4 regions of the Mesorhizobium sp. WSM4822 genome follow, and region 2 is predicted to be linked to each of the others. Evidence: predicted binding sites of a transcription regulator. Region 2 holds the regulator's gene; each other region holds the start of a gene.
The links. The regulator PhoB, encoded in region 2, activates phosphate uptake and scavenging genes when phosphate is short. The targets are predictions, from matches to a motif close to TGTCATNNANCTGTCAT.

Region 1 (7,647 bases), on a different contig from region 2:
CAGAGCGCCATCGCCATCGCCTTGCGCTCGCTCTGGCCGAAGACGAGGCCATAGCCGCGGGTGAACTGCGGCGGCGCCTTGGCTGAGCCTTTGAACTGGTTGACCATCTGGCATTCGGTGACACGGACAGTGCCGAGCGGGACAGCGAAGGGCAGTTCGGGAACGTCGAGCTCGAGCTCGACCTCGCCGATGCGGATCTCGCCGACAAAGGGATGGTTGCGGGCATAGCCGCGCTGGGTGGAATAGCCGAGCGCCAGCAAAAACCCCTCATCGCCGCGCGACAGCGCCTGCAGCCGGATGTCGCGCGCCATTGGGAATTCCAGCGGCTCGCGGGTGATGTCGCCGGGGACATGGTCCTGCGGCATGTCGCCATCCGGTTCGATCAAGCCTTCGCGGGCGAGGATGGCCGAAACGCGCGGCATGGCTTGCGCTTCCGTCTCGCGCAGCAAGGGCTCGGCGACCTCGGCCCCCGCGGCAAGCTCGGGATCGAGCAGTCTGTGCGTGTAGTCGAAGGTGGGCCCGAGCAATTGGCCGCCGGGCAGATCCTTGTAGGTCGCCGACACACGTCGCTCGACCAGCATGGTGGCGGTGTCGATCGGCTTGGAGTAGCCGAAGCGTGGCAGCGTGGTGCGATAGGCGCGCACCAGGAAGATCGCCTCGATCATGTCGCCGCGCGCCTGGACGATGGCTAGGGCGGCCAGCTCCCGATCGTAGAGCGAGCCTTCGCTCATCACCCGGTCGACGCCGAGCGCCAGCTGCTCGACGATCTGGTCGAGGCGAAGCGCCGGCACCGAACGGTCGCCGCGGCGTCGGTCGGCAAGCAGGCTGTGGGCGTTGGCGATTGCGGCTTCGCCACCTTTTACCGCGACATACATCTTACGCCTCCATCGTCTTGATGCGCGTCGTGCGCGGCAGGCAGGCAATGCCGCCTGATGTGACGAGGATGATGTCGACGCCACGCGGAAAACGCTTGATGTTCTGTTTCCACTGCTCGACGAAATGGCGCGGCATCTGTGCCGGCGCGATCGTGGCGCTGGTTTCGATGCCGGGACCTTCGAGCAACAGCGGCGTGCCGGAGACGAGATCGCCGACTTGCAGGATCAACGTGGTCGAACGGTCGGGATAGTCCTGCGTGCCCTGCGAAAAACCATCAAGCGACATCATCTCGGCCGGGGCCGCGATGAAGGCGAAATGCGCATCGGCCGGTGTGTTGGCCACGGGCGCGCCAGTGTGGAACCCAAGCCAGGATCTGATCGCGGCGGAAGCTTGCAGGGCCTGGTCGAGCCAGAGCGGGGTGTCGTTATCGCACAGCGCCAGTGCGATGGCGCCGGCGGTCGCCGAGAGCGGCGCCGGCGGGCGGGCGAAGGCCGGCAGCGGCTGCACGCTGCCCGGCCGAGCCATTGCGTCCATGACGGCGCGGAACACGGTCTGGGCGTCGAAGACCGGATCGGCGAAACCGCCCTCGATCGATTGCGCTGCAATGTCCATCAGTCTTCTCCGCGAACCATGGTGAAGAAATCCACCTTCGTTGCCGCCGTCTCGGCGCGGCGTTTTTCATGCGCTGCGGTCAGAGCCGACCGCAGGGGCGCTATCAGCCCGGTCTCGACCTCATTGCGGCGGGCAGGGTCCTGCCACAGCGCGTCGGCGATGGCCGCCAGCTTCGCCTTCTGCTTGTCGCGGCCAAGCGCATAGCAATGGCCGACCTGACCGGAGGGCAGCCGGACGGTGGCGCGGGTAACGGTCGCCTCGCCGACATTGAAAGGGGCGCCGCCGCCGCCGATGCGGCCGCGCAGGGTGACAAGGCCGGTTTCGGGGCCGCGCAGCAACTCGGCGTCCGAAGGCAGTCCGGCCTCATTCCAGAGCCGTACGATGTCATCGCCGCTGGATTGCGTAAGGGTTGCCATGGCGGCTTTGCGCTCGGCCTGGTCGCGGGCTTCCTGTCCTCGCATCAGAAGCATTCCTCTTTGTCAATTTGTCTATTGATGTAGACAACTATACAAATTATATCTATTATCTAACGCGTGTCCATGACGGGTGGATGACAGCGATAGAAGACTGGGCGCTGGAAGGTTGGGGCAATGATGGTCGGGCGGCTGTTAGCGGACAGCATCGAGCGGCGCAGTGGCGTTTCGCTGTGGCGGCAGATCGCCGACAAGATCCTGCATGCGATCGCCATCGGCGATTTCACGGAGAATGCAGCGCTGCCGCCGGAGGTGGCGCTGGCAGAACGCTATGGCGTCAACCGTCACACGGTGCGCAACGCCATATCAGCCCTTGTAAGGGAAGGCGTGCTGCGGGCCGAGCAGGGGCGCGGCACCTTCGTACTGTCGCGCAAGCGGCTGTCCTATCCGATCGGGGCGCGCACACGTTTTTCGACAGGGCTGCAAGGGCAGACGACGGAACGGCACATCGTCCTGCTCGCCTCGTCGGTCGAGCCGGCCAGCCAGCGCGTCGCCGAGGGACTGGGTCTTCCCAAGGGAGCCGATGTGATCCGGTTGGAAACGCGCGGCGAAGCCGACGGACGGCCGGTGTCGCGCGCTGCCGGCTGGTTCGAGGCCCGGCGCTTTGCCGGCATCGATGCCGCGATGGCGGAAACAGGCTCGATCACCGCATCGCTGGCGCGGTTCGGCATAGACGACTATCTCAGGCAATCGACCGTGCTGTCGGCGCGCCATGCCGATGCGGCGGACCTTGCCGACCTCGACCTGCAGCCGGGCGCCATCGTGCTGGTCACGGTTGCCGTCAACGTCACGCCGGACGGCCAGCCGATCCAGTTTTCCGAGTCGCGCTTTCCGGCCGAACGGGTGGAGCTGAAGCTGTCGGCGCTGTAGGGAGTGCCCGGCCCAGCTCGGCCGCATTCACTTGCCAGCGGCGGCGCATTTGAGGACCGGCTTCGCCGTTTGCCATGTTATGATCCGACCTCGATCACAGCCTTGATCAGGCCGGATTTCTCATGTGCCCAACGAGCCAGATCGCGCGGCGTGCCGGCGAGTGTGGTGCGGTGTGTAACGAGCTTGGCCAGGGGAACGGCGCCGTTGCGGATCGAGGCGGCGACGTGATCGAAGTCGGCGCGCAAGGCGTTGCGGCTGCCGATCAGCGTCATCTCGCGCTTGTGGAATTCCGGATCGGAAAAGCTGATGTCGTCCTTGACAACAGAGACCAGTACCAAGGTGCCGCCATGCGCGACATGGGCAAAGGCCGACTGCACCGACTGGGTGTTGCCGGTGGCGTCGAAGACCACATCGAAGCCTTCGCCTGATGTTGCTTGCCTGACCAGATCGGGCACCGCGCCGCGCGAGCCGTCGAGGGTCTGGAAACCAAGCTCATTTGCGGCGAAGGCGAGCCTTTCACTGCTCATGTCGAGCAGCGTCACGTCGAGTTCGGCGATGCGGGCGAAGATGGCGGTGCCGAGCCCGATCGGGCCGGCGCCGATGACCAGCGTGCGGGCGCCGGGGTCGGCGCGGGCGCGCCGCACGGCATGCGCGCCGATGGCCAGGAACTCGACTGCGGCGGCGTCAGCCAGCGACAGGCCGTTGGCCGGATAGAGATTTTGCGCCGGCACCAGGATCCGTTCGCACATGGCGCCGTCGCGATGCACGCCCAGCACCTCGATCCTGACGCAGCAATTCGGCTTGTCGTGCCGGCAGGCGATGCACTTGCCGCAGGAAAGATAGGGGTTGATCACCACGGGCTCACCAACGGCAAGATCGACGCCGTCGCCGGTCTCGACGATCGTTCCCGACACCTCATGGCCCATGATGCGGGGATAGGCGAGGAACGGGTGCTTGCCCTCGAAAATGTGGTAGTCGGTGCCGCAGATGCCGACATGGCTGACCGCCACCAGCGCCCAGCCGGGAGGCGGTGCCTCTGGTGCGGGCCGGTCTTCAAGGACAAGATCGCCGGGCGAACGGCAGAGGACGGCTTTCATGCGCTAATCCAGTCATGAAATCGCCGGCCCGTTGGTGTGGCGGGCCGGCGGTTGATTGCGGGATCGCTACTTGCCGCGGCGGCGCAGGCCGTCGAAGTAGACGATGATGATGATCAGCGCGCCGGTGATGATGCGCTGCCAGAACGAATTGACGTTGAGCAGGTTGGCGCCGTTGTTGATGGTGGCCAGGATGAAGGCGCCGAGCAGCGGCCCATGTACCGAGCCGACGGCGCCGAACAGCGAGGTGCCGCCAATGACGGAAGACGCGATCGCCTGCAGCTCCCAGCCCTCGGCCTGCGTCGGGTTGCCGATGCCGATGCGGGCGGCCAGCAGCACGCCGACAAAGGCGGCGCACAGGCCCGACAGCGTGTAGGCCATGTAGATGGTTCGCTGGACATTGACGCCGGACAGACGCGAAGCCTCGGCGTTGGAGCCGACCGAAAACAGGTATCGGCCCCAGCGGCTGTGGTGGAGGAAGATATAGGCTGGAATGCCGACCAGGATCACCATCCAGAACAGGTTGGGGATGCCGATGAAGGAATTGCGAGAGAAGGCGGTGAAGGTGTCGCTGTTGATGTTGATCGAATTGCCGTTGGTCATCAAAAGGCCGATGCCGCGCAGCGAGGTCAGCGTTGCCAGCGTGATGATGAAGGGTGGCAGGCCCATCTTGACGATGCCGAAGCCGTGGAACATGCCGATGGCGACGCCGACCAGCAGCGTCACCAGAATGGCGAGCCAGATGGGGAAGCCGGCATTGATCATCATGGCCACGACCACCGTGGCGAAACCGACCACGGCGCCGACCGACAGGTCGATGCCGCCGGTGATGATGACGAAGGTCTGGCCGACCGCCATGATGGCGATCATCGAGCCCTGGCGCAAGAGATTGGCCATGTTGTTGGCGGAGGCGAAGCTCGTCGTCGCCACGGAGAGAAGAATCCAGAGCAGAACCAGCAGCGCCAAAAGCGTCAGCCCAAACAGGACGTTGTAGTTGCGCTTCGGTTTTTCGACGGCGATCGCCTCGGTGCTCATATCTGTCCTCCCAGCTTTTCTTGTTTCTCGGCGAGCGCCTGAGTGAGAATATCCTCGTGGCTGGCGGCGTGAAAACCGTGCGTCGCCACCAGTTTGCCGCGCCGGAACACATGCAGCGTGTCGGCGAGTTCATAGACTTCCGGCAGATAGGACGAGATCAGGATGATGCCGGCTCCCTTTGACAAAAGTGCGCTGAACAGGCGGTAGATCTCGGCCTTGGTGCCGACATCGACGCCGACCGTCGGTTCGTCGAAGATGAACAGCTTGGCGCCGTGCGCCAGCCATTTGCCGATGACGATCTTCTGCTGGTTGCCGCCCGACAGGCTGGATGCCAGCGCGCCGCGCGTCGGTGTCTTGATGCGCAGATCGGCGATCTGGCGATCGGCTTGCGTCTTCTCCTGCGTGCTCGAAATCAGCAGATTGTTCGAGATACGCTTGTAGATCGGCAGGTTGAGGTTGAAGCCGACCGGCAGGTTGAGGCAGAGGCCCTGGTCGCGACGGCTTTCCGGCGCCAGCGCCATGCCGAGCTTGATCGCGTCATGCTCGGAATTGACCTGCACCTCCTTGCCTTCCCAGAGGATCTGGCCGGCGGATTTGCGGTGGCGGCCGTAAAGCGTGGTGACGAACTCGCTGCGTCCGGCGCCGATCAGGCCATAGAGTCCGACGATCTCGCCGGCGCGGACCGTCATCGAGACATTTTCGAAGCCCTTGCCGGACAGGTTCCTCGCCTCGATGAGGGCGGCGCCCGGCGTGAAATGCTCCTTGTGGTAGACCTGCTCGATCGAGCGGTTGATCATCATCTTGACCAGTTCGGCATCGTTGGTCTCGGCGATGTTGCGGGTGCCGACCAGCGTGCCGTCGCGCAGCACGGAAACACGGTCGGCGAGCTCGAACACTTCCTCCATGCGGTGGCTGATGTAGATGATCGTCACGCCTTCGCCCTTCAGCCGGCGGATCAAGGTGAAGAGCTGGTCGGCCTCTTTGCGGGTGAGGTAGGCGGTCGGCTCGTCGAAGATCAGGAATTTGGTGCCGCGCACGGTGGCGCGGGCGGCGGCTATCAACTGCTGCTGGCCGATGGTCAGGTCGCCGAGCGTGACATGCGCCGGCAGGTCGAAGCCGAGGTCGTCGATGATCGTCTGCGCCTGCCTGACCATGGCGCGCTGCTGCAGGATGCCGAAGCGTGAATTCTCCTCGCCGAGGAACATGTTGGCGGCGACCGTCAGGTGACGGCATAGCACGACTTCCTGGTGCACGGCATTGATGCCGAGCGCCATCGCCTCGTGCGGCGTCGCCAGGGCGGCCGGCTGGCCCTCCCAGGCGATCTCTCCGGAGGTGCGCGGCATGACGCCGGTCAGAAGCTTGATGAGCGTGGATTTGCCGGCGCCGTTCTCGCCGACGATGGCGTGGATCTCACCGGACTTGAAGGCGAGGTCGACCGGCTTCAGCGCGTGGGTGCCGGGATAGCGCTTCTCCAGCCCGCGCAATTCGAGGATGGTCCGCCCCGGTTCCAGCACAGGGGCCGGATGCAGTTCCTGCGCCGTCGATGTCATGACAATCCTCCCAGATTGGCCTCACGATTGGCACGCGGCGAGACAAGGATATGTCTCGAAAACAGCCTAGCCTACGCTTATGGATTGCCAAGCCGTTTGTGCGGCAGCTTGTCTCCGGGGCGAGGTGCCCCGGAGACCATTGCGGATGCGACGGCTCAGAGCTTCGGATTGAGCAGCGCGTCGATCTTGGGGTCTTTCATGTTGTCCTTGGTCACCAGATTGGCGCCGGTGTCGACATTGGCTTCGACCTTCTCGCCCTTGGAAGCGGCGAGTGCGGTCTTGATGCCGTCATAGCCCATCCGGTACGGATCCTGGACGACGAGGGCGGAAATGACGCCGTCGTTGAGGAACTTGATCAGCTTCTCGTCGCTGTCGAAACCGACCAGCGCCAGCTTGCCGCCAAGGCTGTTTTCCGCGACAGCCTGACCGACGCCCTGCGCCATGATCAGGTTGGAAGCGAAGATGCCCTTGAGGTTCGGGTTGGCGGTGATCAGGTCGGTGGCGATGTTGAGGCCGGTGGTGGCCTGGCCGTCGGCATATTTATCGGCGACCAGCTTGAGGCCCGGATATTTGGCGGCCAGCTGTTCGGTGAAGCCCTGCTTGCGCTGTTCGAGCGAGCCGGCGCCCGGCGCGTTGGTGATCAGGGCGACGTCGCCCTCGATCTTGCCGCCGTTGGCGGCGCCGATGGCGGCTGCGAGGCCGTCGGCAGCGACGCGGCCGCCCTGGACGTTGTCGGTGGTCAGGAACGAGGTGAAGGCCTTGGAGTCGGCGCCGGAGTCGATGCCGATGACCTTGACCTTGGCAGCGGCTTCATCGATCGGCTTGCCAAGCGCCTTGAACTCGGTCGGCGCAATGACGATGGCCGCCGGGTTGCTGGCAACGGCGTTCTCGAGGATCGAGACCTGGCCGTTGACGTCGGTTTCAGCCTGGGCACCGAGTTCCGGCACGTTGACGCCGAGATCCTTGCCGGCCTTGCGGGCGCCGGCCAGAACGATCTGCCAGTAGAACGACGTGGTGTCCTTGACGATGATCGGAATGGTGACGTCCGCCGCCGAAACCGGCGCCGAATGCATGACGCCGGCGAGCATCGAAGCTGCTGCCAGCGCCATGACGGCGCGGCGGTTGAGAATGCTGGTC
Region 2 (7,647 bases):
ACGGCGCCGAGTTCCGACGCGCGCGCCGTATCGGTCTGCGGGTTTGACGTCGTATCGGTCATGGTTTCCTCCCACCGGCTGGCCGTCTGACACGCATGCCGGAGCCCAGCCTAGAAGCTATCCGCATGATGCGGAAACACAATTCTTTGAGAAAACGCCGCGGCTTTTGGGCCGCGGCGTTCAGATATTGCAAAGTGGTACGGATCAGTTGCAGGCCGCCACGGTGCCGGCGGCGACACCCGCGCAGACTTCGTCCTTCTTGATCCAGCCGGCGTCGATGACGACGTTGAGATTGTCCTTGGTGATGGCAACCGGGGTCAGGAACAGCGACTTGACGGTGTTGCCGCCCGGCGTCGTGAAGTCCTTGGCGCCGGCGATGTCGCTCGTCTTCTTGCCGTCGGCCAGTTGCGAGGCGATCTCGGCGGCATTCTTGCCGAGCTCCCGCGCGTCCTTCCACACCGACACGGTTTGCGTGCCGAGGGCGATGCGGTTCAGCGCGGCGTGGTCGCCGTCCTGACCCGAGACCGGCACGGTGCCGGCCAAGCCTTGAGCCGTCAGCGCCGCGACGACGCCACCGGCAGTGCCGTCATTGGCCGCGACCACCGCGTCGACCTTGTTGTCGTTGGCGGTCAGGAACTGCTCCATGTTCTTCTGGGCGTTGGCGGGCAGCCAGCCATCCGTGTAGGCTTCGCCGACATTCTTGATCTTGCCGCTGTCGATGGCTTCCTTGAGCACTTCCATCGAGCCCGAGAACAGGAAGTCGGCATTGGGATCGGCACCGGAGCCCTTGATGAAGACGTAGTTGCCTTCCGGCTTGACCTTGAACACTTCGCGGGCCTGCATGCGGCCGACTTCCTTGTTGTCGAAGGTCAGATAGAAGACGTCCTTGTTCTCGATCAGCCGGTCATAGCCGACGACCGGAATGCCCTCGTCCAGCGCCTTCTGCACCGCCGGGCCGATGGCCGACGCATCCTGCGCCAGGATGATCAGTGAATTGGCGCCCTGCGAGATCAGGCTTTCGACATCGGTAAGCTGCTTGCCGGGATTGGACTGCGCATCGGCGGAGATGTACTTGTCGCCGGCGGCCTCGATCGCCGTCTTCATGGCGGCCTCGTCGGTCTTCCAGCGTTCTTCCTGGAAGTTGGACCACGAAACGCCGACAACCTTGTCCTTCGCCTGCGCGACAGACGCGAGCGTCAGCGACATGGCGGCACCCGCCAGGATGGCGGCCGTGAATCTTTTCATATTATCCTCCCTGCGCCGCGTATGGCGCGACCAAACTGACCCGAGGGCCGGCACAGAGGCTCTATTTTTTCGAGCCTCGAAAAAATACTGGGCCAACGCCCGAACGCTGTCAACATCGATTCTGATGGATTTTGATGTCATTTCGAGTTTTTTTCGAGTCTCGGAATAAATAAATGACACGGCCTGCAGCTTCTGCCAGTATTTACCGGCGTCACCGACAGCGTTCCAGGGGCAGGAGGAACCGCGGCGACCGGGAGGATATGAAAGAACATGTCGGTCGGAATCCGCCACGACGATCTGCGCCGCCGCAACCGCGCCATGGTGATCGCGGCAGTGCGCCGCGCCGGACAGCCGTCGCGAACCGAGATTGCCGCGACCACAAGCCTCAGCCATTCGACCATCTCGGCGATTTCATCCGACCTGATCGTCGAAGGCATCCTGACCGAAAGCAAGCCGAGCGAGGCCGGCTCGCTCAAACGCGGCCGGCCGCAGGTCGGCCTCAGTCTCAATCCGGAAGCGGCCGCGGTAATGACCGTGGTGCTGTCGCTGAACTTCCTCTCCGTCGCCGTCATCGACTATGCCGGCCAGGTAATATCCGAGGAGCAGCGCCGGCTGGACACGCTGACGATGTCGCGCGAGTCGCTGATCGGGGAATGCACGGCCATCGTGCGGCGCCGCCTGGCAGATCCCGACCTGGACGTGCGCAGCATCGCCCGCATCGCGCTGGCCATCCAGGGCATCACCGACACCCGTGCCCGCGCCATGCTGTGGTCGCCGATCACGCCGCACACCGACATCGCCTTCGCCGACATATTCGAAGACGAGTTCGGCATCCCTGCCATAATGGAGAACGACTGCAACATGATGGCGGTGGCGCTGCGCTGGCGCGACCCCGATCGTTACCGCGACGATTTCATCGCTATCCTTTTGTCGCATGGCATCGGCATGGGACTGGTGCTGAAGGGCGAATTGTTCACCGGCACCCATTCTTCGGGCGGCGAATTCGGCCACATGATCCATCGGCCGAACGGCGCGCTATGTCGCTGCGGACGGCGCGGCTGCGTCGAAGCCTATGCGGGCAATTACGCCATCTGGCGCAACGCCAGGCAGATGGGCGAGGATGCAGAACCCGTTGCCGATGTCAGCGACGCCGACATGCGCGCCCTGGCTGCCGCGGCCCGCGAAGGTGACGGACCCGAACGGGAAGCCTATCGCAAGGCCGGCGAAGCGCTCGGCTACGGCCTCGGCAGCCTGTTCGCGCTGATCGATCCGGCGCCGGTCGCCATGGTCGGTGTCAGCGCCGCCGCCTTCGACCTGATCGAGCCGGCATTGCGGCAAGCGATTGCCCAGACCGCCGGCGGCCAGCATTCCAAATCGATTTCTTTCGACACCGAGCCGAACGAACTGCCGCTGATCCGCGAAGGCTGCGCCATGCGGGCGCTGATCTTCGTCGATCAGGAGATTTTTGCGCCGGGCGTGCAGGCGAGATCCGGTTTCGGCGGCAAGAACGTGGCGTGAGTTCAAACGAGGGAGTTCAGTCCTCTCGGATGGCGTATCCGGCCCCACGGATCGTGCGGATGACATCAGGCATACGGCCATTGTTGACCGCCTTGCGCAGCCGGCCGACATGCACGTCGACCGTGCGCTCATCGATGTAGATCGTCTCGCCCCAGACATTGTCGAGCAGTTGGCTGCGCGAGAACACGCGGCCTGGATGGCGCATCATGAATTCGAGCAGGCGGAATTCCGTCGGCCCAAGCCGGATCTCGCTCTTCTTGCGATAGACACGGTGCGACTCGCGATCGAGCACGATATCGCCGACCTTGAGCACGCTGGACAGCACTTCCGGCTTGGCCCGGCGCAGCAGCGCCTTGACCCTGGCCATGAACTCCGGCGTCGAGAAGGGCTTGACCAGATAGTCGTCGGCGCCGGTCGACAGGCCGCGCACGCGGTCGCTTTCCTCGCCTCGCGCGGTCAGCATGATGATCGGCAGCCGCTCGGTCTCGGGACGCATTCGCAGGCGCCGGCAGAGTTCGATGCCCGAAACCGCAGGCACCATCCAGTCGAGCACCAGAAGATCGGGAACGTTCTCCTGCAGCCGGATTTCGGCCTCATCGCCGCGCGTCACCACCTCGACCTGGTAACCTTCGGATTCAAGATTGTAGCGGAGCAGCACGCCTAGCGGCTCCTCATCCTCCACCACCATGATGCGTGGTGCGATCATCGGCTGGTCACCCCTGTTATGCCGCTGGCGCGGACATTGCCGTCTCGTCCTGCTTCGGACGATTGGCTGGCAGCTGCGTGCCGGTCAAAACATAGTAGGCATTTTCGGCGATGTTGGTCACGTGGTCGCCGATCCGCTCGAGGTTCTTGGCGCAAAACAACAGGTGCGTGCACGCCGTGATGTTGCGGGGATCTTCCATCATGTAGGTCAGCAGCTCGCGGAACACCGAGGTGTATTTGACGTCGATGCGTTCATCATTGTTTCTGAGCGTGGCAAGCGCTGCCGCGTCAGCGGCGGCATACTCGTCGACGACCCCCTGCACCTGGATCAGCACCAGCTGCGCCATCGCGTCGATCGAATGCGAAAGATCGTGCGGCGTGACGCTCAGCCCGACAGTGCCGACGCGCTTGGCGATGTTCTTGGCAAGGTCGCCGATGCGCTCGAGGTCGCCGGCCATGCGGATCGAACCGACCACCGCACGCAGATCGTTGGCCATTGGCTGGCGCTTGGCGATCAGCGTGATGGCGCGATCGTCCAGCTCGCGCTGGCGGGCATCCATGATGGCATCGTCGGAAACCACGCGCTGCGCCAGCGCATTGTCCGAATTGAGCAAAGCCTTGGTCGAGCCACTGACCATCGAGCGGGCGAGATCGCCCATGTCGCGGATCAGCTGGCTGATCTGCTCCAGATCCTCATCGAAAGATGCAACGGTATGTTCACCCATGATCTTCGTCCCTCATATGCCTGAGCTCAGCCGAACCGGCCGGTGATGTAGTCCTGGGTGCGTTTGTCGTCGGGGGTGGTGAACATCTTGTCGGTGGCGCCCTCCTCGACCAGATAGCCTAGATGGAACATCGCGGTGCGCTGCGACACGCGCGCTGCCTGCTGCATCGAATGGGTGACGATGACGATCGTATAGTTCTGGCGCAGTTCGTCGATCAGTTCCTCGACGCGAGCAGTGGCGATCGGGTCGAGCGCCGAACACGGTTCGTCCATCAGGATCACCTCGGGTGACACGGCGATGGCGCGTGCAATGCACAGACGCTGCTGCTGGCCACCGGAAAGACCCGTGCCAGGTTCCTGCAAACGGTCCTTCACCTCGTTCCAGATTGCCGCCTTCTTCAGGCTCGACTCGACGATCTGATCCATGTCGGCCTTGCGCTTGGCCAATCCGTGGATGCGCGGGCCATAGGCGACGTTCTCGTAGATCGACTTGGGGAACGGATTGGGTTTCTGGAACACCATGCCGACGCGCGCCCTGAGTTCGACGACATCGATGTTCTTGTCGTAGATGTCTTCTTCGTCGAGCGTTATCTTGCCGGTTACCCGCGCGGAATCGATGGTGTCGTTCATGCGGTTGAGGCAGCGCAGGAAGGTCGACTTGCCGCAGCCGGAAGGGCCGATCAGCGCCGTCACCTGATTCAGGCGGACGTCGAGATTGACATCGAACAGCGCCTGCTTCTCGCCATAGAACACGCCGACCTTGTCGCCGCGCATTTTGATCACTTCGTTCGACTTGGCGTTCATCTTATCGCCCACTGCGTTTTCAAGGGACTGTTCGGTCATGATGTTCATACCAAAATGCCTTTTTTCTACCAGCGCCGCTCGAACCGACGCCGAAGCACGATCGCGGTGATGTTCATGGCCATGAGGAAGACGAGCAGGATGATGATCGCGCCCGACATGCGCTCGACGAAGGCGCGCTCGGCCTCGTTCGCCCACATATAGATCTGCACCGGCAGCGCGGTGGCCGGATCGAAAGGCGTCGTCGGTGGATCGGCGACGAAGGCGACCATGCCGATTAGCAGCAGGGGCGCGGTTTCACCGAGCGCACGCGCTAGACCGATGATGGTGCCGGTGAGGATGCCGGGTGCGGCAAGCGGCAGGATGTGCTGGAACACCATCTGCATCTTGGAGGCGCCAAGACCGAGAGCCGCCGAGCGGATCGACGGCGGCACCGCGGCAAGTGCAGCGCGCGTCGCGATGATGATCGTCGGCAGCGTCATCAGTGTCAGCACCAGGCCGCCGACGAAAGCGGCGGAGCGCGGCATGCCCAGGAAATTGATGAACACCGCGAGGCCGAGCAAGCCGAAGACGATTGACGGCACCGCTGCCAGATTGTTGATGTTGACCTCGATAAGGTCGGTGAAACGGTTCTTCTTGGCGAACTCCTCCAGATAGATGGAGGCGGCGACGCCGATCGGCAGCGCCAGGAGCAACACGATCACCATCATATAAAACGAGCCGATGATCGCCACGCCCATGCCCGAGGTTTCCGGGCGGCTGGAGGCGCCGTAGGTGAACAGGCCGCTGTTGAAGTGCTCGGCCATCGCGCCCTCGGCCTTGAGCTTGTTCATCCAGGTGATCTGCTGGTCCGAGACCTTGCGTCGCGCTTCCTCGACACTGAGGTCGATCTGGCCCTTGAAAGCCGAGTCGAGATTGGCGGCGGCGAGGATGTTGACGTTGCGTGTCGTGCCGATCACGGACGGATCGGCGGCAACGATGTCGCGCAACTGGACGCGGGCGCCTTCCGACAGGAAGCCCTTGAGCTTCTGGATCATCGGCTTGTCATCAGGAGAGATGCCGAGCTTGGCCACAAGCGCGTTTTCGGCGAGCCTGGGATAATTTGCCTTGATCAGAACGCTCGGATCGGTTGCACGCTTGCCGGAAGGATCGATCACCTTCTCGTCGAACGAGATCGGCAGTGATACCGTCGTCTGCCAGAAGGCGGTGTAGCCTTTCGAGACGATGGTGATCAGCATGATTGCCAGGAACGCCAGGCCTACGGAAATCGCCACGACGCCATAGATGCGGAAACGGCGTTCGGCGGCGTAACGGGCCTTCAGGCCGATGTCGCGGCGCGGATGGGCCGCCGCCCTGACCATCGTATCCATGGAAATGTCGGTCATTCGTACTGCTCCCGATATTTGCGCACGATGTAGAGCGCGACGATGTTCATCACCAACGTCAGCGCGAACAGCGTCAGGCCGAGTGCGAAGGCGACCAGCGTCTGCGGCGAATTGAACTCGAGGTCGCCGGTGAGCTGGTTGACGATCTTGACGGTGATGGTCGTCATCGCCTCGAACGGGTTGATGGTGAGGTTGGCGGCGACGCCCGCCGCCAGCACGACAATCATCGTTTCGCCGATGGCGCGCGAGGCGGTCAGCAGGATGGCGCCGACGATGCCGGGCAGTGCAGCCGGCAGGATCACCCGCTTGATCGTCTCGGAGCGGGTCGCGCCGAGGCCAAGCGACCCGTCGCGCATGGCGCGCGGCACCGCGGTTATGATGTCGTCCGAAAGAGAGGACACGACCGGGATCAGCATGACGCCCATGACCAGGCCGGCGGTGAAGATGCTCTGGCCCTGGATGAAGGGCGAACCGCCGGTCAGCGCCGCGGACAGGTCGCGCAGGAACGGCCCAAGCGTGACGACGGCGAAGATGCCGTAGACGATGGTCGGTATTCCGGCCAGCAGTTCAAGCGCCGGCTTGACCACCGAGCGCACCTTGGGCGTTGCATATTCGGCCATGTAGACAGCCGACATCAGCCCGACCGGCACCGCAACCAGCAGCGCGACGGCGGCGATGTAGAGCGTGCCCGCAAGAAGCGGGATCAGACCGAACTGGCCCTGGCTGCCGCCCGAACCGGCAGCGGCAAAACGCGGATCCCAGACGGTGCCGAAGAAGAAACTCATCGGCGAGACGCTTTCGAAAAAGGTGATCGTCTGGAACAGCATCGAAAGCACGATGCCGATGGTGGTCAGGATGGCGATGGTGGAGGCGGCAAGCAGCCCCCACAGCATCAGCCTCTCGACATTGTTGCGGGCCCTGGCGCGCGGCTCGATCTGCCTGAGCGCATAGAAGGCGCCGGCGATCGAGGAAACGAGAATGACAATGGCGCCGAACAGGCCGAGCCGGTCCTGGACCTTGTTCGCCTCGATGGCGATCGGGATCATGTAATCCTGCGTGTCGCTCGCCAGTGCCACACCCTTGGCGGCGAGCAGCGGCTGCAGCTCGGCAAAGCTGGCAGGCATTGCGGCCAGTGTGCCTGCATCAAGTTTGCGCAGGCCCCTGGCGAGGCTCTTTACGAGGCTGACATCCAGTGCCTCACTGGCAACCTTGCTGTCGACGGTGCGCTCGGGCAAGGCAGTGTGAATGTGTCGGTCCAGATAGACGGAA
Region 3 (7,647 bases), on a different contig from region 2:
TTGCTGGCGCAGCTCAACCTGCCGGAGAAACTCTGGGCTTTGCCGCCTGCGACCTTCTCCGGCGGCGAGCAGCAGCGCGTCAACATCGCGCGCGGCTTCATCACCGAGCATCCGATCCTGCTGCTTGACGAGCCGACCGCGTCGCTCGACGCCAGGAACCGCGATGTCGTGATCGAACTCATCGCCGCCAAGAAGGCGGCTGATGTCGCCCTGCTCGGCATCTTCCATGACCACGATGTGCGCGAGGCGGTTGCCGACCGCATCATCGACGTCACCGCGTTCGCGTCCGGAAAAATCGCCGCATGAGCAGGAAATTGTCCGAGACGCCGCTGGTCCACCCGACGGCGGATGTACAGAATTCGACGCTCGGCCGCTGGACGGAGATCGCCGACCGCAGCCGGGTCTCGGAAAGCGAACTTGGCGACTATTCCTACATGATGCAGGACTGCTCCGTCTGGTGCGCGACCATCGGCAAGTTCGCCAACATCGCGGCCAGCGTTCGCATCAACGCCACCAACCACCCGACCTGGCGGCCGACGCTGCATCACTTCACCTATCGCGCCTCGGACTACTGGGACGATGCCGAGCACGAGACAGAATTCTTCGCCCAACGCCGCGCTAAACGCGTCACCATCGGCCACGACACCTGGCTCGGTCACGGCTCGACCATCCTGCCCGGCGTCACCGTCGGCGATGGCGCCGCGGTCGGCGCGGGTGCGGTGGTCTCGAAAGATGTCGCGCCCTATACCATTGTCGGCGGCGTGCCGGCAAAGCCGATCCGCGAGCGCTTCGATCGCCGCACGGCCGAACGCTACCAGGCGCTCGCCTGGTGGGACTGGGACCATGCAAGGTTGCGGGCTGCCCTTGATGATTTTCGCGAACTGTCGGCCAATCAGTTTTTGGAGAAGCACGGAGGTTGACAGCCCGAACAGGTCAGCCGCTTAGGCAAACGTCCAAAATAACAGAAAGGAAGGTTAACGTCATAAGAACAGCGGCGACCGTCTGATTTAGCCTAATAAATTCCACAAATTTCACATCATATCCAATATTTATAAGCGATTTGGCTTTCACATCAGCCTTATTGGCAAAACGGATCGTAACTAACGCGATAAAGAATATTAGAACCATCAAAACAATTGCCGTATCGCGCCCATTTTTATAATTGTAAAGGTATCCAGATACCGGATGATTTAGGCTACCAACCCGATATACGAGTATCAAAAGCAGACCCATTGCAAAGCTTGTTACAGCGATCACTCCTGCAACATACAATCTCAACCACTGACGCCAGCGTGCCAATTGGTAAGCCTCCTGCCCCCATGAGCCTGAATGCTTATTTCATTCTTGATTATGTGAAAACCCGCAGCTTCCCTTTGCGATCGTACCGCGGCATGGCGGGACCTGTTCAATGATTGCCTGGCACTTTTCGAGCAGCAGGCTCCCGTAGTCGAAATCAAGCCGCCCGCCTTCTGCAGCGTCAGGGACCTGGAGCGCTTCGAGGAAACTGCTGGTCCTGGGCCGACCGTAAACTCCACACCTGTGGAGCGTAACAAAACTGACATCACCGCGACACGGCAGGTTCATGTGGCTGCGCTAGGCGAGAGCCTGACGATCAATGGTCCGGACCTGGAACCTGCCCCCATGCCAGCAAATTCCGCCACGCTCGAAATCCGCGGTGTCACCCGACGATTTGGCAAGAACACCGCCGTCAGCGACATCAACATCGCGATCCCGCAGGGTCAGATGGTTGGCGTCATCGGCCGTTCGGGCGCCGGCAAATCGACCCTTCTTCGCATGATCAACCGTCTCATCGATCCCAGCCAGGGGTCGATTTTTTTTGACGGCGCCGAGGTCTCCCAGCTGCGCGGTTCGCCACTACGGCGCTGGCAGCGCGATTGCGCCATGATCTTCCAGCAGTTCAACCTGGTGCCGCGCCTCGACGTGCTGACCAATGTGCTTCTCGGCCGGCTGAACCACCGCTCCACCATGTCGAACCTGCTCGGCATCTTCTCCCGCGAGGAACGAGCCGAGGCGATAGCAGCGCTGGAGCGTCTCGATATCGCCCGCACCGCGCTGCAGGCCGCAGGCACCTTGTCGGGTGGCCAGCAGCAGCGCGTCGCCATTGCCCGCGCGTTGATGCAGCAGCCGAAGGTGATCCTCGCCGACGAGCCGATCGCGTCACTCGATCCGCTCAACGCCAAGGTGGTTATGGATTCGCTGCAGGATATCAATTTGCGCGAAGGCATCACCGTGATCACCAACCTGCACACGCTGGACACGGCCCGCACCTATTGCAACCGTATCATCGGCATGGCTGCCGGCAAGGTCGTCTTCGACGGCCCGCCGGAAGAGCTCAACCGCGAGGCCGTGCGCATGGTCTACGGCGCCGACAGCAGCGGCGGCGAAATCTCCGAGGCCATCACCTCGACCAGTGTCATCATCAAGCAAAAAATCGCCGCATCCGCCGGACCGCTTGAGCCAGCCTTTCCTGGTTACTGAGCGACCTGGATCGCCAGCCCGCGTCAAGGGCATCATATCCCAACGCAGCCGGCGCGATGCCGGGACCAACAGGAGAGAGACGAGATGTTTAGAAAGATACTTTTCGGTGCCGTTTCCATCATGGCCATGGCGATGGGCTCGGTCCAGGCACAGGATCTGAAGGAATTCCGCGTCGGCATTCTGGGCGGCGAGAACGAAGCCGACCGTCTGCGCAACTACCAGTGCTTCGCCGACCACATCAAGCAAGTTCTCGGCGTCGAGAAAGTTTCGCTGTTCCCGGCCGCCGACTACGACGGCGTCATCCAGGGTCTGCTCGGCGGCACGCTCGACTATGCCGAACTCGGCGCTTCCGCCTACGCCAAGGTCTACCTCGAGAACAAGGACGCGGTTCAGCCGATCCTGACGACGGTCCAGACCGACGGTTCGACCGGCTACCATTCGGTTATGGTCGCCCGTGCGGATTCCGGCATCAAGACACTCGCTGACATGAAGGGCAAGAAACTCGGTTTCGCCGATCCCGATTCGACTTCCGGCTACCTGGTCCCGGTCACCTCGCTGCCCAAAGACATCGGCATGGATGTGAAGAGCTATTTCGCGTCGACCGGTTTCGGCGGCGGCCATGAACAGCTTGTCCTTGAAGTTCTGAAGGGCACCTTCGATGCCGGCACCACCTGGGCCTCCGGCGTCGGCGACTTCAAGGATGGCTACAGCTCCGGCAATCTGCGCAAGATGGTCGACAAGGGTGTCCTCAAGATGGACGACCTCGTGGAGTTGTGGCAGTCCCCCTTGATCCCGAACGGCCCGCTGGTCATACGCACCTCGCTCGACGCCGACACCAAGCAGAAGATCACCGATTTCCTGACCAAGCTTCCGCAGACCGACCCGGCCTGTTTCGCGGCGGTGCAAGGCGGCGACTTCAAGAGCTATTCGCCGGTCACCCCGGAATTCTATCAGGCGATCATCGACGCTCGTAAGGCGAAGATCGGCTCGTAAGCCAAAAGGCACGACGCCGCCGGGGCCAAAGTGCCGCCGGCGGCGTTGCCGCGTCACGGGCTGGGGAACTATCGATGAGTGCGACCGAAATTTACCGCGCGCCTGCGCTCTCCACGGAAGGAGCGTTGGCCGAGCGGCACTGGCGCGACCTCGCCGCTCGCCGGCGCCTCTACACGATCGGAGGCCTGGTTTTCCTGTTGCTTGCGCTCTCGGGCTCGCTCTGGTTCGCCAATGAGACCAACGCCGGAAAGTTTTTCGACCGCCTTCCCCACATCGCCGACTTTTTCGTCGAATTGAAGCCGCGCGACTGGTTCGACCCGGTGCGCGCGCTGTTCGACCTGCCGTCGCCCTATGACGATGGCAGCCTCAAATTCGACTATCCCGAAGGCCGGGTCTACCTGACCCAAGGCATCTACATTCCGGAGTATTTCTACCGGATGATCGAGACCCTGAACATTGCGCTGTTTTCGACCCTGGTCGGCTCCACCTTCGGTTTCCTGCTCTGCTTCCTGGCTGCAAGCAACGTGACGGCCAGCCGCTGGCTCCGCTTCACCACGCGCCGCTTCCTCGAAATTGTCCGCGCCTTTCCGGAAATCGTCATTGCCGGCTTTTTTCTGGCGATCTTCTCGCTTGGGCCCATTCCAGCGATCCTCGCGGTCAGCATCCACACCGTCGGCGCGCTCGGAAAAATGTTCTACGAAGTGGTCGAGAACGCCGACATGAAGCCTGACGAAGGCTTGCGGGCCGTTGGCGCCAACTGGGTCGAACGGGTGTGGTTCGGCATGGTGCCTCAGGTTCTGCCCAACTTCATGAGCTATTTCCTGCTCCGCTTCGAGATCAATGTGCGCGCTTCGACCATTCTCGGTGCCGTCGGCGCCGGCGGCATCGGCGAATCCCTGCGTCTTTCGATCAGCCGGGGCCATGAGGCCAAGACCATAGCCATCGTGTTTCTGCTGTTCTGCACGATTGTCGCCGTTGACCAGTTTTCGGCATGGCTGAGACAACGTCTCGTCGGCAGGCAGGCGTTCGCATACGGGCGCGGAGAGTAACGCAATGAACGCCGACGCCATCAACGACATCGCCGCTCGCTATCCCGATGCGTTTCAGCGGCCTTTATGGAAGCGCTATGCCGCCCCGTTCGGCATCCTTCTATGCATCCTCTACACCTTTTACTGCTCGTGGTTCTTCTCGATCGGCATCGTTCTCGGAAAGGCGAACTGGAACCTGGCCGGCGCTTATCTCGCCGACTGGGTGTCTTACGAAATCCGCCCGGACATCGAATTCAAGGACGGCTATCTGACCATCGACTACTCTCGTTTCTCCAAACTTGGATCCAATCCAAATCCCGACTGGGTTATCAAGCAGATTGCCGAAGTCGAGCGGCGGGTCGACGCCGCACCGGCACCGGCGACCGCGACCGACAAGTCGTCGCAGGGTTCGTTCATGGCGGCTGGCGCGCCAACGGCCGAGAATCCGGCCCCCTCGCCAGACAAACCAGTTCCGGCCGCGCCCAAAACGGTGCGCGAAAAGGCCGTGGTGGCGGCGACCGTCGTCCTTGGCAGCGGCCAGATTGCCATTGCGCCAAATCTTGTCACGGTGACGCGCGGCGCCGAAAGCGTCGTCTTCGACATTGCCAAGGACAGGTCTGTCACGCCGCGCACACCGCTGCCTGACTGGATAGAGCAACGCAAGCCAGGTTCGACAGCCTATGTCTCGTTCGGATTTTTGGGCCGCGCTGAAGTGCAAAATGACGAGGTGATCGCCTGGAGGCGGTTTTTTGGTTGGGCGAATTTTGTGTTTGACACGAATTCGCCATTCTGGGGAAAATCGTTTGGCGAGGTCGCTTCATTGATCGTCTCCGGAGAACGCATCGATCCGTCGAGGTCAAACGCAGCGCTTGCCTGGGACAACATCCTCTACAATGCCGAGTGGCAACACGGCGACGTGTGGCTGAAGCTTCTGCAAACCATCGTCATGGCTTTTGTCGGCACAGTGTTGGCCTCGGTCGTCGCCTTTCCGCTCGCCTTCCTGGCTGCGCGCAACATCACGCCGAACTGGTTGACCAACCAGGCGACAAAACGCTTCTTCGACTTCCTGCGGTCTGTCGACATGCTGATCTGGGCGCTGTTCTTCACCCGCGGCTTTGGTCCGGGGCCGCTGGCCGGCATGTCGGCGATCTTCTTCACCGATACCGGAACCCTGGGCAAGCTCTATTCCGAGGCGCTGGAAAACATCGACGACAAGCAGCGCGAAGGCATCCGCTCGGTGGGCGCCACACCAACAATGGTGCAACGCTACGGCGTGCTGCCTCAGGTTCTGCCAGTGTTCCTTAGCCAATCCCTCTATTTCTGGGAATCGAACACCCGCTCGGCGACAATCATCGGCGCCGTCGGTGCCGGCGGCATCGGTCTGAAATTATGGGAAGCCATGCGCACCGGCACCAACTGGGCCAATGTTTTCTACATGGTGCTGTTGATCCTGATTGTCGTTTTTGTCTTCGACAATATCTCCAACCATCTCCGCCGCAAACTGATGGGGACCGTCGGAAACGGCAACGACGAGCGCGCGCGGGGCGCCTCCGCCCGCCTGCTGCCGGCGGCTTAGACCACGATCCTGAATCGAAGGTCGACGAAGCAAAGGTGGTACGGGTTTTGCTTCGCCGACCTTCGGCTCGCGTCTCAGGCGCCGGCCTTCTTCCACCCGCTCTTGATATGCCTATACCCCTCCCGATAGACCGCTTCCGGCGTCTCGGAAAAATCGCGCCACACCTTCGTTGCCGCCGCCAAGTCCTTCAGCGAGCGGCCGAACGCCTCGATCGTCAGCCAGTCGTCATAGCCGCTCTTGCGGATGGCGGAAAACGTTTCGGTCCAGGGAATGTTGCCGCGCCCCGGCACGCCGCGATCATTCTCCGAAATATGGATATGCACGACATTCCTGCGGTGTTTCGTGTAGGCGCCGATCGGGTCGGCTTCCTCGATATTGGCGTGGAAGGTATCGTACATCGCCTTGATGTGCGGCCGGTCGATGGTGTCGATATGCTCCGACAGATCCGCCATCGTGTTGAGGAGATAGCATTCGAAGCGATTGAGCGCCTCGAGGCCGATGGTGACGCCCTTGTTGCCGGCATGGTCGCCGATCGCGCGTTGCGAGGCGACCGAGCGCTTCTTCTCGGCAGCCGTCGGCCCTGAGCCGGAAAAGGCGCCGAGCGTCGAATGCAGCGGGCCGCTCAGCGTGTCGGCGCCAAGTGCCTGCGCGCAGTCGATCGCCCATTTCATGTAGTCGACACCGGCCTTGCGCGTCGCCGCGTCGGCCGAAATCAAATTCATCGCCGGATCGCCCATGGCCGAAACAGCCGTTCGCTCCAGTCCGATGCAGTCGAGCAGATCGCCGAGTTTTTTGTAGTCGTCCGGCGCGCCGGCGAAGATCGGTATCTCGACGCCATCGAAGCCCGTTGCCTTGATGTCGCGCAACAGCGGCTCGTGTTTCTTCGACACGGCCGTCGTCCATAAGAACATGCACATGCCGATTTTCATCGACGCCCCTCCCCTTGAATCCCCCGGACCGCCTCTATTTCAGAGCTTCGTCCACGCCCCATTCTTCTTCGACGACTTCACGCAGGCCTCGATGAAGGCCATGCCTTCTACGCCGTCCTGGATGGTCGGGAAGACGACATCCTTGGGCGGCTTGCCACCCTTGCGGCGCGCTGCCCGGATCGCCCGCGCGGCCTCCTGGTAGATGTTGGCGAAACCTTCGAGATAGCCCTCCGGATGGCCCGACGGCACGCGGCTGACACGGCCCGCCACCGGCAGCGCGCCGGCGCCGTTGCGGGTGATCAATTGCTTCGGCTGGCCGAACGGCGTGTACCAGAGATAGTTCGGGTCGGCCTGCACCCATTCCAGCCCACCCTTGGAGCCATAGATGCGCAGCTTCAGCCCGTTCTCGTGGCCGGGCGCCACCTGGCTTGCCCAGATCATGCCCTTGGCCGGATGCGTCTTGCCGATAGGCTTGAAGCGCAGCATGACGTTGACGTTGTCATCGAGAAGCCGGCCCGGCACGAAGGCGTCGAGATCGGCCGACAGGGAGTCCAGTTCCAGCCCCGAGACGAAGCGGGCGAGGTTGTAGGCATGCGTGCCGATATCGCCCAGCGCGCCGCCG
Region 4 (7,647 bases), on a different contig from region 2:
CTGAGAGATGCCCCAAAAGAAGCTTGGAAGAAAAGCAACTTCTTCGGACAGGAACCTTCCGCCCCAGTTTTGTCGAGTGATCATCAAATGCAGCCTCACCGTCGCTTTGGCCGAGGAGTCCTATCGTGATGCGCAAAACCAGCCGCGGTGGGGAAGCCGATGGCCATTCTTGAGGTTGCACCTGGTGAGAACCGGAATCGATTCGACTAGAACGGTTCAATCTTCTGGCTTCAGGGTGAGTACAATGGTCTTCCGGCCCTCTGTCCGAGGCGCTATCAGGACCGACAGGGCGCGCAGTACACACAGACGCCCTGTCGACCTAAATATCAGCCGCATTGAAAGGAATACGGTATTGCCTCTGTGCCTGCCGATGATCCGCCACTTGAAATCCCCGGACCTGTTTGGCGCCATTGATCGCCTGCCGGCGCTCGGCACGCCGATTAGCGAGCGGACATTCGAGGTCCTCAATCCGTCGAGCGGTGAGGTCCTGGCGGCACTTCCCGACATGGGCGTGGAGGAGACACGCGCTGCGATCGACAAGGCCTATGTAGCGCAGCCTGGTTGGGCTGCGCTGACCGCCCGAGAACGCAGTGACGTTTTGTGGCGATGGCATGAGCTGATCATTGACCACGCCAATGATCTTGCCGCGATACTCACTGCAGAGATGGGCAAGCCGTTTGCCGAAGCCAAGTCGGAGGTTTCGCACGCGGCCGCGTATCTGCAATGGTACGCCGAAGAAGCCAATCGCATCTATGGCGAGACGATCTCCGCACCGTCGACAGACCGTCGCATGCTGGTGATCAAGCAGCCCATTGGTGTGGTCGGCACGATTACGCCATGGAATTTCCCGGCCTCGATGGTGGCGCGCAAGATCTCGCCGGCCCTGGCGGCGGGCTGCACGATCGTACTTAAGCCTGCTGAACAGACGCCGCTCGTGGCAGGTGCAATGTTCGCCCTCGCCCACCAAGCCGGCTTTCCCGACGGCGTGGTGAACCTAATTTATGCGTCTGAAGGTGATGGCGTCGGACGTGAACTTTGCTCCAACGCGAAGGTCCGAAAGATCAGCTTTACAGGCTCGACCGAGGTTGGCAGGCTGCTCATGCGCCAGTGTTCGGACCAGATCAAGAAGGTCAGCCTCGAGCTCGGCGGCAATGCGCCGTTCATCGTCTTTGACGACGCCGATATCGACGCTGCGGTTGACGGCGCGATCCAGGCGAAGTTCCGCAACGCCGGGCAGACCTGTGTTTCAGCGAACCGTCTTTACGTCCAATCGAGCGTTCACGATGAGTTCGTTGAAAAATTCGTGGAGAAAGTCCGGTCTTTGTCGGTTGGCGACGGCTTCGCTCCGGCAGTGGACGTCGGACCGCTCATCGACGTGCATGCTTTGGCCAAGATCGAGTCCCACATCGCAGATGCCGTTGCCAAGGGTGGCGCAATTCGATGCGGTGGCGAACGCATCGGCAAGGATGGGACCTTCTTCAAACCCACAGTCCTCACTGAAATCACCGGCATTATGGCGGTTGCGCAAGAGGAGACTTTCGGGCCGCTGGCCCCGATCATTCGCTTCCATGATGCGGATCAGGTTGTGCGTGAGGCCAACGACACGATCTACGGTCTCGCCGCGTATTTCTATGCCTCGAATCTGAAGCGTGTCTGGCGCGTTGCCGAGGCATTGGAATACGGCATGGTCGGCATCAACACGGGGCGAATGTCTTCGGAAGCGGCGCCCTTTGGGGGCATCAAGCAATCCGGCATTGGGCGAGAAGGATCCCGTCACGGGCTCGAAGACTACCTCGAAATGAAATACCTCTGCATGGGCGGCATCTGATCTCTATGGGGATGATACCTCAGGCGCAAATTAACCAAAGGCATGATCGAGCGCTCTGGCGAATCTTCTTGCGGCTGGTTTCGGGTCGTTCACCGCGCCCCCTGGCCTGCGCGCCTTAAGTGAGATCCAGACGCCCAGCTAAATGAACGCCTCTACGGCCACGAGGCAAGCCGCCGCTAACGGACTGTCGGTTGCTCACCCTATCCAAGCGCGGCACGTCTTGCCAGGCTAGTGGTTCACTGAAAATGGAACGCGACTGTCCATCAACTGCGCTGACGCAGCGAATGTCGTCAAGCCGACGGTGCTGGGCGTCCGCACGGTGAGCGGGTGCCACCGACACGTTTACGACGCAGCCTCCTTATTGCCGCCCGGCCAGCTGAGCGCCCTTCGCGCATCGCTCTCAATCGGTACAGTCGCCGGCATTCTCGCCTGGAGAACATTCAGTGACACAAGACGTGCCCAGGCCCTGCATGCACGAAAGATTGAGGTTGAGATCCAATGATTACAGCGCATCTGCTCGACATGGACGGGGTCCTGGTCCGGGGCGGCCAACCGATCGCTGGCTCGGTCGACTATGTCGCCGGGCTAATCGCCAGGGGCGAGCCGTTTCAGATCTTCACCAATAACTCGCGTTTCACGCCCGAAGATCATGCCGAGCGTCTAAGAGCGGTTGGCTTCGCAGTACAGCCAGAGCACATCTACACATCGGCGCTCGCCACCGCGCGGTTCATGGAACTGCAAAAGCACGGATCATCTGCCTATGTCATTGGTGACCACGGTCTGGTTGAGGCCCTGCGGCAGGCAGGCTGCCGAATAACGGAGTTTGCCCCCGATTTCGTGGTCCTCGGAGACACGATTTCGTATCATTACGAGCAGATCGCAACTGGCGCCGAGCTTGTGGCGAAGGGCGCGCGTTTTCTCGCCACCAATCCGGATGCGACTGGCCCGACCGAGCGGGGCTCCCATCCGGCGTGCGGGGCAGTCGCAGCACTAATCGAGAAGGCCACCGGCCGTCAGCCCTACTTCGTCGGCAAGCCGAACCCGTTCATGATGCGCAACGCGCTCGATCGGCTGGGAGTACGAGCTGTCGATGCGATCATGGTCGGTGACCGCATGGACACCGACGTGCTCGCAGGGCTGGAATCGGGCCTGAAAACAGCCCTTGTGCTTACGGGGGTGACCAAACGCGGTGACATAGAGCGGTTTCCATTCAGACCGGACTACGTGGTCGAGTGCCTTGCCGATCTGGGCGAGATCGTAGCGAAACAATAAGCCCAACGACCACTACACGAAAACTGAACGCTCCCGCTACATTCCGAATGGCGGCCGTTCAGCCTGGGCATTTCTGGAGCAACAGCTGGCCGCAAAGAAAGTGATAAGCGTGACAACCTAGTTGAAGTGAACCCATGTCGTCCAATGCAGGCCGTTTCTGATCTCTATGAAGCAAGCAGTCTTCGACCGAAGAGCCGCATGCGCCGAAGTAGGCTGCGTCCAGCGAATGGGTCAGGTTGGATCGAACCAGATGCGTTCGCTGCGAAAATCACGCCCGACCTCTTCATGGCTTCAAACAACAAGAAGGGTGTCATTCAACCACTGGAGTTTTGACCCATTTTCTTCGCCGCGTGCTTCGGAGGCGATCCTATACGTGGACGCTACGCAGTTTGTTGGTCGTATCGCATCGCTCTGACAGACGAGTTCGTCGACGTCGATCTGCTCAGCCGTTGGCGCACAAATTCCACAGCCCGTAAGCCGTGGGCGCGTTGCTCATTAGGGAGTGGTTGCGCCTCGCTTTTGTGGTGAACAGAACGGGCAACAGCGCGGCCGCTGAATAGCGCAGCCGACGGACTGCCGAGGAATAGGCGGCTCGGCGGCTGCGGGTAGTGAGCGGCATCGAAGCGCTTCAAGACAACTTTCAATTGAGCAATCGGCCTGCCGCAGGTATTGGGTTCAAGCATCGCGCCTTCCAAATACGTGCTCCTTGACCATCCCATGGTGTGACACCGATGCGATCGCGAAACCTGTCTCTCCACAGGTTCGCCTGCCGCCCTCACGCTCCGTCGCGTGTGCTGACGAAGATCAGATATGAGGTGCCAAGACTACGCTGCGTAGTGAGCCTTTCCGCATTTACTTCAAAGGCGGGATCTCGAGTTGGCAACGGCCGAAACAGTCGCTGCCGTGAACACGGAGCCACAACGACCGCGCTCGAAGTGTGACAATTTATTAGGCCTTGCGCTTCATTTAGGTAGTCATGTCAAACGCTGCGGCAAGTTCCGCCACCTCGACTTCCTTTGGGCACCAGCCCACAGAGCCGAACGCGAAACATTGCGGCTCTTTTTAAAGTCCTAAACGCAAGCACGTCTGAACCCGCATGCCCGGCAGGAGACTGAACTCGCTGCCGGGCCGGGTACGCCTTGGGAGGTGGCGTAAGTCCGCGACCTTCGTGGCGGGGGGAACCACTCGGTGCGTACGTTTTGCTGAGCGTGCATGTACCGTGCCAGGCAAAAAGCATTTGACCACCCAACGCGACAGCACTTTCTAGCGTACTCGACATTGTCACCTATGGGACAATGTCGAACATGCCTCTCAGGATCGACTGTTCCTGAACCAGAGCGCACCTGTAAGGCCGTTCGCCGCCGACCGGGCGAACTGGCGGTGACCGGTCGTAGCTTCGAACTATTCGCCATCTGATGTACAAGGTCGAACTGTACCTTTTCAAAGAAGGAAATCCCTGTACCCTCCATGCATGAGGGCGCGGCTACGGGTGACAGCACGGCGAATGCGGTCGCGCAGATGATCGCGAGGATCCCTCCAGTCGGCATGGACGCGCCGTTGACCGATCAGCGCTTCGGCGAGCTCGCGATGTGACGCCCCAGCAAGCGATCCGTCGAGCGCACGAAGAACGAAGGTCAAACGGGGACCGCGTTTTTCCGAGGGCAACAAGCGGGCGGGCAGGCGCTGACCCAAGTTTAAGGCATTGAGGCACTCGAGCGCCCGCAGGCGGTGCTTCGAAAGGGTCGCTGGCCAAATGGCCTCGGTACGGAGGGCAACGGGGCGCAGGATATCCGCGCCAGAGACGGCGAGCTGGAGCGTGTGCTCCCCATTGCGAAGAATAACATGCTGGCCCTTGTCTGGCGCCAGCAGGACCGCCGCACGGCATTGCAATGCCGAGAGCTCGAACGGCCTTGTCGCCGACCAAGCAGACAGCTGTTCTGCAATCACCGGCAGCACATGAGCGCACCACAGCGGAGACCAGAATACGACCGAATTGCGCTCGTAAGACTCGGCGAAACAGGACGCCCCACCGTGACAGGTTACCGGTCGACGAGACTACGTCGAGAGAGCGTCCGTAGGACAAAGTACTGGCGTGCTGGCTTGCAGCGATCACGTCGCGCTGGAATGCTGGATTGCGACGTAAGAACTCCCAAGCCCACTCGCGAGGCGTCAGACCAGCAGTGTAATCGTATGATCTTTCATCGCGCCAATCCGCCTCGTCTGCGCCTTTCACGAGAACTGCAGGCATTGTTGTGCTCCCCTGCCCGCCCCCAGGCAGGTCGAAACATCATGCCGGTTGGCGAAACACCGGCGCCCGAGCAACCAACCCCCAATGGATGTGTTTCGTCGAAGTGTGTGGGGTCGGCACCCTTCGGGGCAGATCACGCAGGCAAATAGCGTTGACTTGATCGAACCAGCGCAGCCAGCATGGCCCGAGCAGGCCAAGTGAGTTGGTTGGACGCCAGTGGTCGGCTCCTTCGCCACGTTCCTAACGTTCCTTGAAGACCCCATGCTGCGGCGGTGGGTACGTTGATTGTGCGCAGGTCGTGGTAGCGCGGGCGTTGTAAGCGTAGTCATGGGAGGTCTCCTAGGGGAAGCTCCCGCCATTGGAGGACAAGTTCCGGGCTATGGCAGCCTGTATAGGTGTACAGGTAAGCCGACTGTTTAGCGGACCTCAAAGCACGAACGGCGAGGTGGGCAATTCCTTTGCGGTGGTGCTCACGCCGGGCCTTTGGAAGCTTCTTGCACCTGGAGCACGCGGTCGGGATGCGCGCGGTGGCAGGGGCTTGACCAACCATCAAAGCCAGCCGAACGGCCCTCGGACTTCGATTTTTTTCCCGCTCTGGTGTCTAGCCCACAGACGCTTCGTTCCTTCATGGCGGCATCGAGTCGTGGTGTCGTCCGCCAATTGGATCCGGGAGCGTTTAAGCGGTCCGGCGCGAAGATGTAGCGGTCCAGCCAAGTCATTTGAGGTGCCTGAGTTCTGACTGTGTCGCCAAACTCGCCGGCGGAGCTTGATCCGGCCACTACGGGTGCGCTCGCTGTCGGATTGTTGACTATGTCGGCCATGTGACACAGCGCTACTAGAGTCATCCCATTGTTTTCAACGGTTTCACAGTTGGCACGACAGATGCAGTCCCTGTCCGCAAGAGCACTCTGGCGCCTTAACTGAGAAGAACCCTCTGATGATCACGCTTTTCGAAGATGCTGGCGCGCCCGCCAACACTGAGTATTTCCGAGCAGACCGAAACCATTGCGCTTTCACTCGTCCGGTTATCGGGACATGACCGAGTTCGATTTCAGACCAACTGTGAATGCACCCGACGATGACCCCCACCTTTGGCTTGAAGATGTAGAAGGCGAACGGGCACTTGCGTGGACGGCGGGCCAGTCGGCAAAGACCCTGAAGCACTTCGGTGGAGGAAAGTTTGAGCGCGACCGGGCGGCGCTGACAGCAATTTTCGACCACCCAGATCGGATGCCCCTGGTCACGCGCCGCGGTCAGTACCTGTATAATTTTTGGCAGGATGCTGGAAATCCGCGCGGGCTGTGGCGCCGGACCACCCTTTCTGTCTACATGGAGGCGGATCCCCGATGGGAGCTGCTCCTCGACCTTGACGCCCTCGCTGCTACCGACGCAGAGGACTGGATCTGGGGCGGCGCGTCAATCGAGCCGGAGGAACGGGAAAGAGCCATTTTGCGCTTGTCGCGCGGCGGCGGCGACGCAGTTGTGCATCGTGAATTCGACCTGAGCTCTCTGAGCTTTGCCGCCGACGGCTTCAATCTTCCCGAAGCCAAGGGCGGCGTTCATTGGCTCGACCCCAACACCCTTCTGCTTTCCAGTGCGCTTGGTCAGGGTATGGCAACTCGCTCCGGCTATGCGCGCACCGTGCGGCTGTGGAAGCGTGGCGCGGATCCCCTCACCGCGGCGGTAATCTTCAAGACCGGTTACGAAAACCTCGGTGTGTCTGGCCATCTGGACCGCACCGCCGCGACCGAGCGCCTATGGTTCGTCGAGCAACTGGGCTGCTTCGAGAAGCTGGTACGCGTTGGCGACAGAAGCGGCCCGAAGATTGAGATCGACCTTCCCAAGGATGCCAAGTGGGTTAACTTTGGCGATTGGCTCGCGGTAAAGCCGCGCAAAGCATGGACGGTTGCAGGGACGACCTATTGCGCCGACGCGCTGATCGGCATGTCGCTTTCCTCTTTCATCGACGGCGAGCGACGTTTTCGTACCCTGTTTGAACCGGCCGAGCGGCGCTGCCTGCAATCATTCTTCTGGACTGATGGAAAGCTCATCATCACCTACCTGGCGGACCTCGCCCGAAAATTTGAGATGTTTATCCCAGGCCCGCAGGAATGGACGCGCCGAGTGCTGGACACCGTGCCAGCGCAAGGGACTGTTCACCTCTGGTCACTCGATTCCGCAGTTCACGAGAGCAATGGAGAGCTTCTGGTCTTGGCCCAGGACCCGACGACTCCGCCCCAGCTTTCCCTGTTAGATCTCGAAGCCGCGCCGCCTCTCAGCGCTCCGGTAATCCTAAAGC

Region 1: the regulator PhoB is predicted to act here: its motif matches at 2,028-2,044, upstream of phnF (phosphonate metabolism transcriptional regulator PhnF).
Region 3: the regulator PhoB is predicted to act here: its motif matches at 1,546-1,562, upstream of phnC (phosphonate ABC transporter ATP-binding protein).
Region 4: the regulator PhoB is predicted to act here: its motif matches at 2,162-2,178, upstream of AC0L3E_RS32080 (HAD-IIA family hydrolase).

Annotation. Positions count from the first base shown of each region.
Region 1 covers NZ_JBVVQM010000002.1:587,521-595,167, reverse strand. Annotated here, with positions in the region: gene AC0L3E_RS07710 (carbon-phosphorus lyase complex subunit) at 1-875, opposite strand, end outside; gene phnH (phosphonate C-P lyase system protein PhnH) at 877-1,488, opposite strand; gene phnG (phosphonate C-P lyase system protein PhnG) at 1,488-1,949, opposite strand; gene phnF (phosphonate metabolism transcriptional regulator PhnF) at 2,082-2,831, shown strand; gene AC0L3E_RS07690 (zinc-binding alcohol dehydrogenase family protein) at 2,909-3,928, opposite strand; gene AC0L3E_RS07685 (ABC transporter permease) at 3,995-4,960, opposite strand; gene AC0L3E_RS07680 (sugar ABC transporter ATP-binding protein) at 4,957-6,510, opposite strand; gene AC0L3E_RS07675 (ABC transporter substrate-binding protein) at 6,666-7,647, opposite strand, start outside.
Region 2 covers NZ_JBVVQM010000003.1:37,418-45,064, forward strand. Annotated here, with positions in the region: gene AC0L3E_RS08175 (sugar ABC transporter permease) at 1-62, opposite strand, end outside; gene xylF (D-xylose ABC transporter substrate-binding protein) at 205-1,245, opposite strand; gene AC0L3E_RS08185 (ROK family protein) at 1,516-2,763, shown strand; gene phoB (phosphate regulon transcriptional regulator PhoB) at 2,780-3,469, opposite strand; gene phoU (phosphate signaling complex protein PhoU) at 3,486-4,193, opposite strand; gene pstB (phosphate ABC transporter ATP-binding protein PstB) at 4,220-5,044, opposite strand; gene pstA (phosphate ABC transporter permease PstA) at 5,062-6,378, opposite strand; gene pstC (phosphate ABC transporter permease subunit PstC) at 6,375-7,647, opposite strand, start outside.
Region 3 covers NZ_JBVVQM010000002.1:597,930-605,576, forward strand. Annotated here, with positions in the region: gene phnL (phosphonate C-P lyase system protein PhnL) at 1-306, shown strand, start outside; gene AC0L3E_RS07735 (DapH/DapD/GlmU-related protein) at 303-920, shown strand; gene AC0L3E_RS07740 (hypothetical protein) at 934-1,299, opposite strand; gene phnC (phosphonate ABC transporter ATP-binding protein) at 1,642-2,499, shown strand; gene phnD (phosphonate ABC transporter substrate-binding protein) at 2,584-3,492, shown strand; gene phnE (phosphonate ABC transporter, permease protein PhnE) at 3,567-4,541, shown strand; gene phnE (phosphonate ABC transporter, permease protein PhnE) at 4,546-6,096, shown strand; gene AC0L3E_RS07765 (sugar phosphate isomerase/epimerase family protein) at 6,171-7,025, opposite strand; gene AC0L3E_RS07770 (Gfo/Idh/MocA family protein) at 7,065-7,647, opposite strand, start outside.
Region 4 covers NZ_JBVVQM010000022.1:39,243-46,889, reverse strand. Annotated here, with positions in the region: gene AC0L3E_RS32085 (NAD-dependent succinate-semialdehyde dehydrogenase) at 371-1,828, shown strand; gene AC0L3E_RS32080 (HAD-IIA family hydrolase) at 2,327-3,100, shown strand; gene AC0L3E_RS32075 (DUF2285 domain-containing protein) at 4,541-5,056, opposite strand; partial or broken gene AC0L3E_RS32070 (transcriptional regulator domain-containing protein) at 5,172-5,348, opposite strand; gene AC0L3E_RS32065 (prolyl oligopeptidase family serine peptidase) at 6,384-7,647, shown strand, end outside.